DNA from 2 places in the Acetobacteroides hydrogenigenes genome. Region 1 is predicted to be linked to the other one. Evidence: riboswitches for the same ligand, from Rfam matches in the RefSeq annotation. Region 1 holds a riboswitch; the other holds the start of a gene.
What was found. A riboswitch is a leader RNA that binds a small molecule or an ion and turns the genes downstream of it on or off. The one in region 1 is predicted to bind cobalamin.
Positions count from the first base shown of each region.

Region 2: it holds a riboswitch for cobalamin, as region 1 does, so the genes downstream of both, CLV25_RS05385 (ABC transporter substrate-binding protein) here and CLV25_RS14305 (sirohydrochlorin cobaltochelatase) in region 1, are expected to answer to the same signal.

Region 1 covers NZ_SLWB01000018.1:8,159-12,457, reverse strand. Annotated here, with positions in the region: gene CLV25_RS14320 (DUF6340 family protein) at 1-186, shown strand, start outside; tRNA gene CLV25_RS14315 (tRNA-Thr) at 214-286, shown strand; gene CLV25_RS14310 (sirohydrochlorin cobaltochelatase) at 476-775, shown strand; cobalamin riboswitch at 884-1,091, shown strand; gene CLV25_RS14305 (sirohydrochlorin cobaltochelatase) at 1,205-2,089, shown strand; gene CLV25_RS14300 (TonB-dependent receptor) at 2,234-4,299, shown strand, end outside.
Region 2 covers NZ_SLWB01000004.1:925-5,223, forward strand. Annotated here, with positions in the region: gene CLV25_RS05375 (ABC transporter ATP-binding protein) at 1-830, opposite strand, end outside; gene CLV25_RS05380 (iron ABC transporter permease) at 830-1,831, opposite strand; gene CLV25_RS05385 (ABC transporter substrate-binding protein) at 1,876-3,030, opposite strand; cobalamin riboswitch at 3,059-3,256, opposite strand; gene CLV25_RS05390 (branched-chain amino acid aminotransferase) at 3,324-4,299, opposite strand, start outside.

The DNA.
Region 1 (4,299 bases):
AATATCGCGCTTGCCTGTGAAATGATGGGTAATATTGATCTTGCCAAGAAGTGGCTGGAAAAATGTCAAAAGATAAAGAATTCCTATGTAGTGCAGCAATATTGGACTGCCTTAATAAAACGAGAAATGCAGGAAAAGGGTGCATCCGTAGAAAATGGCACATTGGAAGACCAACAACAGGAATAATTACTACCTTTGCATAAGTGAAAACAAGCCTCTTTAGCTCAGTCGGTAGAGCGGCGCATTCGTAATGCGTAGGTCGCCGGTTCAAGTCCGGTGAGAGGCTCTTATAGAATACCATTTCGTTTGAGATGGTATTTTTTATTTTCAACAGAATACAAAACGCGATTTTTGATCGTAGTGGTATGATTTATACCTTCTCTTAATAGTATCAGATATAAGTGATAGAGCGTTAAAAATATGGTTATAAAAGTTAATTGTCTATAATGCCTACTGTAAGTAGCTTCAAGAGGACATTAATAAAAAATACCCTACTTACAAACTTTATATTGGAACGGTTGAAGGAGAACCGGGCATTGCCGATATCGTAGCATCGCTAAAATCGCAAACTATTGCGAATAAAAAAGTAATCATTGCCCCTCTTACGTCAATTGCTGGCGATTATGCTAATAACGATATGGCTAGCGAAGAATCTGATAGATGGAAATCAGTACTCGAAAAGGCGGACTATACCGTTGAACCCAAACTTGTTGGAATTGAAGTCTACAAGGAAATCGTAAACGTTTGGGTAGAGCATAAGAGTCAAGCAAAGTAACCAATACTTCGCTTTTTAAGCGGAATAAATCAATTGATATTAGAAAATCCTAGAGTACAATTTCCCGGAAACCCTCGAATTTTCTTTGGTTGCTTAATATTTTACCCTAATTTTACACCCGAATAAGGTGACTGGTTGGGAATCCTTCTCAGCCAGTAAAAGGGAATCCGGTGTGAATCCGGAACAGTACCCGCTACTGTATGCCAATAGCTGCGTTGCAGCTGGTATTGCAAGTCTACGCCACTGCCTTCGAAAGAGGGTGGGAAGGCCGCAATACTAGGTAAGTCAGGAGACCTGCCTCATTCAACAAACACATGTATTGCTTCCGGGTAAGAAGTAGCTGTTGAATATGAACCTAGGCGTATTCTTCACTTTTATTTTCCTGCATTTAGCAAAGGGCATGTTGTATTAATTTTAATTTTTAATACAATGATGATTACGAGGTTAAAGTTGCTTATGGGTTGGCTTATATGCCTTCCGCTGTTGCTCCACACCACCACGTTGGCGGCAGCCGGTAGCGAGGCCGAACCCAAAAGGGCAATTCTGCTGGTGGCTTTTGGTACATCCTTATCCGACTCTAAAGGAGCCATCGACAGGGTAGGCGAGAAGGTGGCTAAGGCATTTCCGAACACCGAGATTCGCTGGGCCTACACATCTAAAATTATTCGAAAGATTTTAAGGAAGCGTGGCGAGGAGATTCTTTCGCCAGCAGAGGCGCTAGCTAAGCTGGGCGAAGATGGTTACAGCAACGTTTACGTGCAGTCGCTGCATATAATTCCAGGCGACGAGTACGACGATTTGGTGCAAACGGCCAACGCCTTTACCAAGATGCCTAAGGGGATTAGGCAGGTAACGGTGGGTACTCCGCTGCTATGGAGCGATTCCGATATGAGCGAGGTGGCATCGGCCCTGATAGCCAATGTTCCTGCCGAGCGAAAGGGAAAGGAGGCGGTTGTATTTATGGGGCATGGCTCTAAGCACACCTCCAACGTCTACTATCCAGCCATGCAGTACTACTTTGCCAAGGTCGATGCCAACACCTACATAGGAACGGTAGAGGGTACGCCCACGCTCGACGATGTGGTGGCCTCCCTTAAAGCTAAAGGCGTAAAGAAGGTATGGCTAATGCCCTTTATGCTGGTTGCTGGCGATCATGCGGTAAACGACATGGCTGGTAGCGAACCTACCAGCTGGAAGTCGCTGCTTACCAAGGAGGGATTTACCGTAGAGGTTGTCCTAAAGGGGATGGGCGAGCTAGATGCCATAGGTAGCATTTGGGTGAAGCATCTTCAGCAGATAGCAGGAGGGAAGTAGAGAGCTTCCCGAGATATAATGACGCACATATCAGGTATCACGAAAATTTGGGAATAAACCGCTAAGTGTTTTAGAGCGCTTTTTCGCGCTACGTATATCGTGATACTTGGTGCCATCAGTTAACAAACCAACCAAAAAAAGAGAATGAATAAGATATTGGCAACGCTGTTAGCGCTGATGCTAGCAGTAGCTGCAGGCGCACAGTCGTACACCATTAAGGGAACCGTAACTGAGAAGTCTAACGGAAAGCTAATTGTTGGCGCCAACGTAATGGTAAAGGGACTAACAGTTGGTGCGGCCACCAACGTCAACGGAGAGTTTACTATTAAGGTACCTAAGGCGGGTGATTATACGCTGGTGGCAACCTATACGGGCATGCAGCGTCTGGCTCAGCGCGTAAGCGTTCGTGGCGATGTGTCGGACCTAGCCTTTAGGATGGAGGAGTCGGTTGGCGCTATAGACGAGGTGGTGGTTACCGGAACAGGAACGCACCACAGCCTAAAGACAGCACCCGTACAAACCGAGGTTTTCTCGAATAAGACCATTGCCAAGCTGGCTCCCCGCTCGTTCGAGGAGATGGCCACCTCCATTAGCCCCTCATTTGATTTTACGCCTGGTACCATGGGCTCGTTTCTACGTGTCAATGGCTTGGGTAACGATTTTGTTGTGCTTATGGTAAACGGCAAGCGCGTGTATGGCGATGTAGGCGGACAAACCGATCTAAACAGAATCTCGCCCGATAATATCGAGCGCGTAGAGGTAGTTAAGGGTGCCTCGTCGGCCCTATATGGTTCTGATGCCATTGGTGCAGTTATCAACGTTATTACCAAAAAGAGTAAGAGTACCGTTAGCTTCGACAATACTACCCGCTTTGGAGCGTATGGCGATTTTCAGCAGGCCAACACGCTCGATTTGAATATTGGTAAGCTGTCGTCGAATACCCAGTTTGCCCATAAGCAGATTGATGGCTACCAGCTAAGCCCTTTTGAAATTGATGCTAAGAGTAAGGCTTTAAGTTTGACGGAAGCCAAGGCGGTAAACCGCTTTTATGACAATACGGTTAGCCAGCGCCTATCCTACGGCATAACCTCTAACCTCGATGTTTATGCACAAGGCTCTTGGTACGAAAAGGACTATTTTCGTCCAAAGTCGGTGGCTGATTTTGGTTTCTACTATAAGGATGTAAGCAGTGCTGCTGGCGTTAAGTATAAAATAAACGGTAAAAGCACCATCACCTTCGATGCGGCTACCGATAACTTCTGGTACTACTACCACTACAATAAGGATGTGGTAGATAGCAAAACAAAGAAGCTACTCTTCTCGGATGGACAAAAGACGCTAAACACCAAGCAGGTGCGCAATAAGTACAATCTAAAGAGCGTAACGGCTATTGGCGATAAAAATCTGCTTACAGCAGGGCTTGATTATGTTAATGAAAACATCGACTCTCCGGCACGCTTTAAGGGCGGCAGCGCCGATGCCTACACTGCCGGTGTTTATCTGCAGGACGAGTATACACCTATAAAGAGCTTAAGCATTGTTGCTGGTGCTCGCTTTGTAGATCATAAAGCTTTTGGTAGCCGACTTACCCCCAAGATTTCGGCGTTATACTCCTTAGGCGATTTCAACTTACGTGCATCGTATGGTAGCGGGTTTAAGGCGCCAACTCTTAAGGAACTCTACTTCGAGTACTTTAAGACAGGAACCTTATACTTAGGGAACGAAAATCTTAAACCTCAATCGTCCGATTTCTACTCTGCATCTGTAGAGTATAATAAAAAGGGCGTATCGCTTTCGGTTACTGGCTACCGTAACGACTTAAGAAATCTAATCGATTATGGTCCCGAACAGGTGCCTACACCCGAGCAGGCTGCTCAAGGTGCGAAGAAGGTAAAAGTGCACCAGAACATTTCGGAGGCACGTTCTCAGGGGGTGGACTTTTTGGCAAATGCCTACGTGGGCTATGGCTTTACCGTGGGTGGCGGCTACTCGTTGGTAGAGGCTAAGAACTTAACCTCCAATACAACACTTGAAGGGGCGGCTAAGCATTACGGAACGGTAATGGCCAGCTACCGATACTCATACAAGAGGTATGTGCTAAACGCTTCGATTAATGGTCGTCTGCAGGACGAAAAGTTCTACGCTAAGGGTAATGCTCGTGGATACAACATCTGGAAGTTTACCACAACTCATACCTTTAAAGTTTGCGC
Region 2 (4,299 bases), on a different contig from region 1:
TGCACCGACTTGGCAATAGGGTTGTGCACACGAAACGATCCGGTCTCCTTATCGAAAAGTATGCCCTCGCGCTCGAAGAACGAGTTGAACTCGCCCGAGAGCACCAGATCTTCGGGCACGCCCGACACCAGCTCGCGGTCTTTTGCCAGCAGCCAGAGCCTATCGGCCAGCTGCAGCGCCAGCTCTAGGTCGTGCGTCGATAGCAGAATGCTCTTCTGCGTCTGCTCCGCAAGGTTAAGCAGCAGCACCATCACCTCAATCTTGCTCGGAAGGTCGAGAAACGCGGTAGGCTCGTCCAGAATGATGATGGGCGTTTCCTGAGCCAGCGCCTTTGCAATCATCGCCTTTTGGCGCTCGCCATCGCTCAGCTCCGATACGTACTTGCCGGCCAAATCAGCAATCCCAACCTGCGCAATTGCCCGCTCAACCACCCTATGATCCTTGGTGCGCAGGATGCCAAAGTATCCGGTGTGCGGATAACGGCCCATGCCCACCAGCTCGCGCACGGTCATTCCGCCTATCGACGATCGCTCGGTAAGCACAACGCTTACCAGCTTGGCGTATTCGCCCTGAGAGTACCCCTTTATGGGCTTACCCCCGATGTAAACATCGCCGGCCAGCCTTGGCTGAAAGCCAACCAGCGTACGGATAAGGGTAGACTTGCCCGCACCGTTGGGACCCAGCAAGCAGGTAAGCTCGCCCGTCTTCAGCTCCAGGTTAAGGTTCTCGTGCAGGAGCGTAGCCTGGCTTCGGCCAGCGGAGTAGCCAATGCCCAACCCTGTTGCCTTAAGGGTTACCTGTTCGGTTTGCGGTTGTTTCCTTGCACTCATCACGAAAAGTATTGTAGCTTACGACGGTTAAAGATCACGTATATCACCACCGGCGCACCAAGCATCGAAGTTACGGCATTAATGGGGATAATCCCTCCCTCACCCGGCAGGGTTGTTAGCAGGTTGCACAAAAGAGCAACCACCGAGCCCAGCAGAATGGTTGCCGGCAGCAGCGTCTTGTGGTTCGATGTCCCGAGCAGCATCCGCGCCACGTGCGGAACGGCCAAACCGATAAAGGATATCGGCCCACAGAAGGCCGTAACAGCCGCAATCAGCAAACCTGCGGCCAGCAGAATGGAGTATCGCGCCCGCTTTACGTTAACCCCAAGGTTCGAGGCGTAATTTTCGCCCAGCAGCAGCGCGTTCAGCGGCTTAATCTGCAAAAGGGCAAACGCAATCCCAATAGTCGAAGCAATGGCAAAGGAGGGCATCTCGTTCCACGTTACGTTCGAGAAATCGCCCAGCCCCCAAAGCACGAAGATTTGGATGTTCTCCTTCGAGGCGTAAAAGTTAAGCACCGATATGATGGACGATGCCATGAAGCCAATCATGATACCCACGATAAGCAGCATGGCCGTATTCTTTATTTTTCCCGATAGCGATAGGATGATCAGCAGTACGGCCAGAGCGCCAACGAATGCCGCTAGGATGTTGGCGGTGTAGCCCATAATGGTGCCTACCACCATCGACCCGTTGAGCGATAGCACCATGATGGCAACGCCCAAATTCGCACCCGTACTAATTCCGAGGATCGAAGGATCGGCAAGCGGATTGCGAAAGAGCGTTTGCATCATCAGCCCGCAGGCCGCAAGGGCAGCGCCAGCCAGCATGGCCGTAATCGACTGGGGCATGCGTGACATCCAAATAATGTTATTCCACGCAACGTTCGACGTGTCGGCCCCGGAAAGTATCTCGAACACCTTTCCCACAGGAATGGACACCGTTCCCCAAGCAATATTCATCAGCATCAGAAGTGGGATCAGCGCCCCTACTCCTGCCATAATGCGCACGCTTTGGCTCCGCTTACGTCTCGCTGCAGCGATGCTCATCGGGCCAGCATTTTAAAGTATTTGGGAATATAGCCGGGCAGCAGCTCCGGATGGAAGATGCTCACCATATCGCTAAGGATGACATCCGGCTCAAGGTAGCCGTCCTCGTAGTAGGGCACTCTTCCCGTATCGCAGCTAACGATGGAGCCCTCCTTAAACGCCTTGAAGCTGCTGTACAGCCCGAACTCCTTTTCGAGATGGGCGTAGGTGTACACGTATGGGGTGTTGGTTTTTATGATCCAGTAGTCGGCATTCGATGCTTTTGCCAGCACCGACTCAAAGCTTAGCGGTAGCGAACCCGTGCTCTTATCATCCTTCCAGATGTAGTCGGCTCCGGCATCCTCTAGGAAGCGAGCCATGTAGCTGCGGCCTCCAGGGGTGTACCACACCTGTCCGAACTTCTTTTCGGTGAATACCGTAGGCCGATGCGACTTGGAAGCCCTTGCAATTTTTGCAACGCGGCAGTATCGGGCATCAACGCTATCGAACATTTTGTTGGCAAGCGCCTCCTTTTTAAAGAATAGCGCGATGAACTTAATCCATTCCGCACGCGCCAGCGGCGTATTCTCCAGGTACGAGCAGTCGTACACCAGCGGTACGCCCGTTTGCTCTATCTTATTTAGCGATCCCCCCGAAATTGGCGAGACAACCAGTATCTCCGGGTTCGCTTCGATGATGCGCTCCACGTTGGCCTGCGCCACCTCGCCCAGATCCACCACCTTGCCCTGCTTAAGCCCCGCCTGCACAAGGCCATCCTTTACGTATTGGGGTTCGGCCACTCCGGTTACGGTCTGGTTCACTCCTAGGCGGGCCATCTCGTTCACCGTTAAACCGTAAAAGCAGGCCGATTTCTCGACAGGAACCTTCACCACAATGCCTTGGGGCAATCCCGTAGGGGTAGGTTTAGTACGATCGATCAGGATGTAGCGCTTAAGCAGCTTGGTCGAGTCGAACGGATCGCGAACGTCAACCGTAGCGTAGCTGCCGTGGTAGCCAATGCTAAATCCGCGAAGGTACTTAAGGGTTATTTTCTCCGAAAAGTAGGACGAACCGGAGTTCGATGATTCGCCGTTGCCGTTTTTTTTGGAAGAGCAAGCGCTAAACAGCAGTAAAACCAGTGCAGTTGCCAGTAAGGCTCTAAAACGTGTCATTCTTTAAACTTTTATTCCCGAAAGTTGATGTTTACCCATGATCGTGGCAGGTCTTCTGGCTCGTCCCCCCTTTAAAACCTTCCCATCATCAGCTGACAGTGGTAAACCATTAAAGGCCGCTACTAGGACATACAGCTGCGGGTACAGCTCCGGATTTTAACCGGATTCCCTTTAATCTTACGCGGTTCGTAAGATCGCCGAATCGGCCACAAAGGTAGCCTTTTTCCGACAAATATCTAAAAATGAAGGGCGACATGTTTGCCGCCCTTCTATGCTTATTTTTGTTTTCTTGATTACTCAACAATGGTAACCCAGCCGTGAGGATCAGGAATATCGCCATACTGAATCGCCACCAGGGTTTCGTACAGCTTAGTCGATACTGGTCCTGGACGTCCGTCTTTGCAGAACTTGTAAACCTTACCGGTTTCCAGATCGGCAATCTCGCCAATTGGAGATATAACGGCAGCCGTTCCGCAAGCGCCAACCTCTTCAAAGGTGTCTAGTTCCTCTACCGGAATAGGACGGCGGATAGCCTTAATTCCAAGATCTTCGGCCAACGTTAGCAAGCTCATGTTGGTTATCGATGGAAGAATACTTGTGCTCTCGGGGGTTATATAGCAGTTATCCTTAATGCCAAAGAAGTTAGCGGCACCAATCTCATCGATGTACTTCTTCTCCTTTGCATCGAGGTACATTGGCGAGCTATAGCCCTTATGGTGGGTTTCTACAACACCACGGAGGCTAGCAGCATAGTTACCACCAACCTTTAAGGTTCCGGTACCTAGCGGTGCAGCACGATCGCTATCCTTAACAATAGCAATCTTAACAGGGTTAAAGCCTTCCTTGAAGTAAGGACCGACAGGCGTTGCAAATACGATAAAGGTGTACTCGCTTGCAGGTTTAACGCCCACCTCTGCGCCTGTACCAAATAGAACTGGGCGCAGGTATAGTGATGCACCTGTACCATATGGCGGTACGAAGCGCTCGTTAAGCTTCACAACCTTAAGGATTGCCTCTTCAAAAAGCTTTTCAGGAACTGGAGCCATCAGAATGCCTTCAGCCGACCGATGTAAACGCTTCGCATTCTCGATCCAACGGAAAAGACGGATCTTGCCATCTTTGCCTCTATAAGCCTTTAAGCCTTCAAATGCCTCTTGTCCATAATGAAGTCCTGTTGCGGCAATATGAATTGGGAGATATTCCGAATCAGACACCTCTAATTCTCCCCATTTCCCATCTTTAAATGTACAACGGATGTTGTAGTCGGTT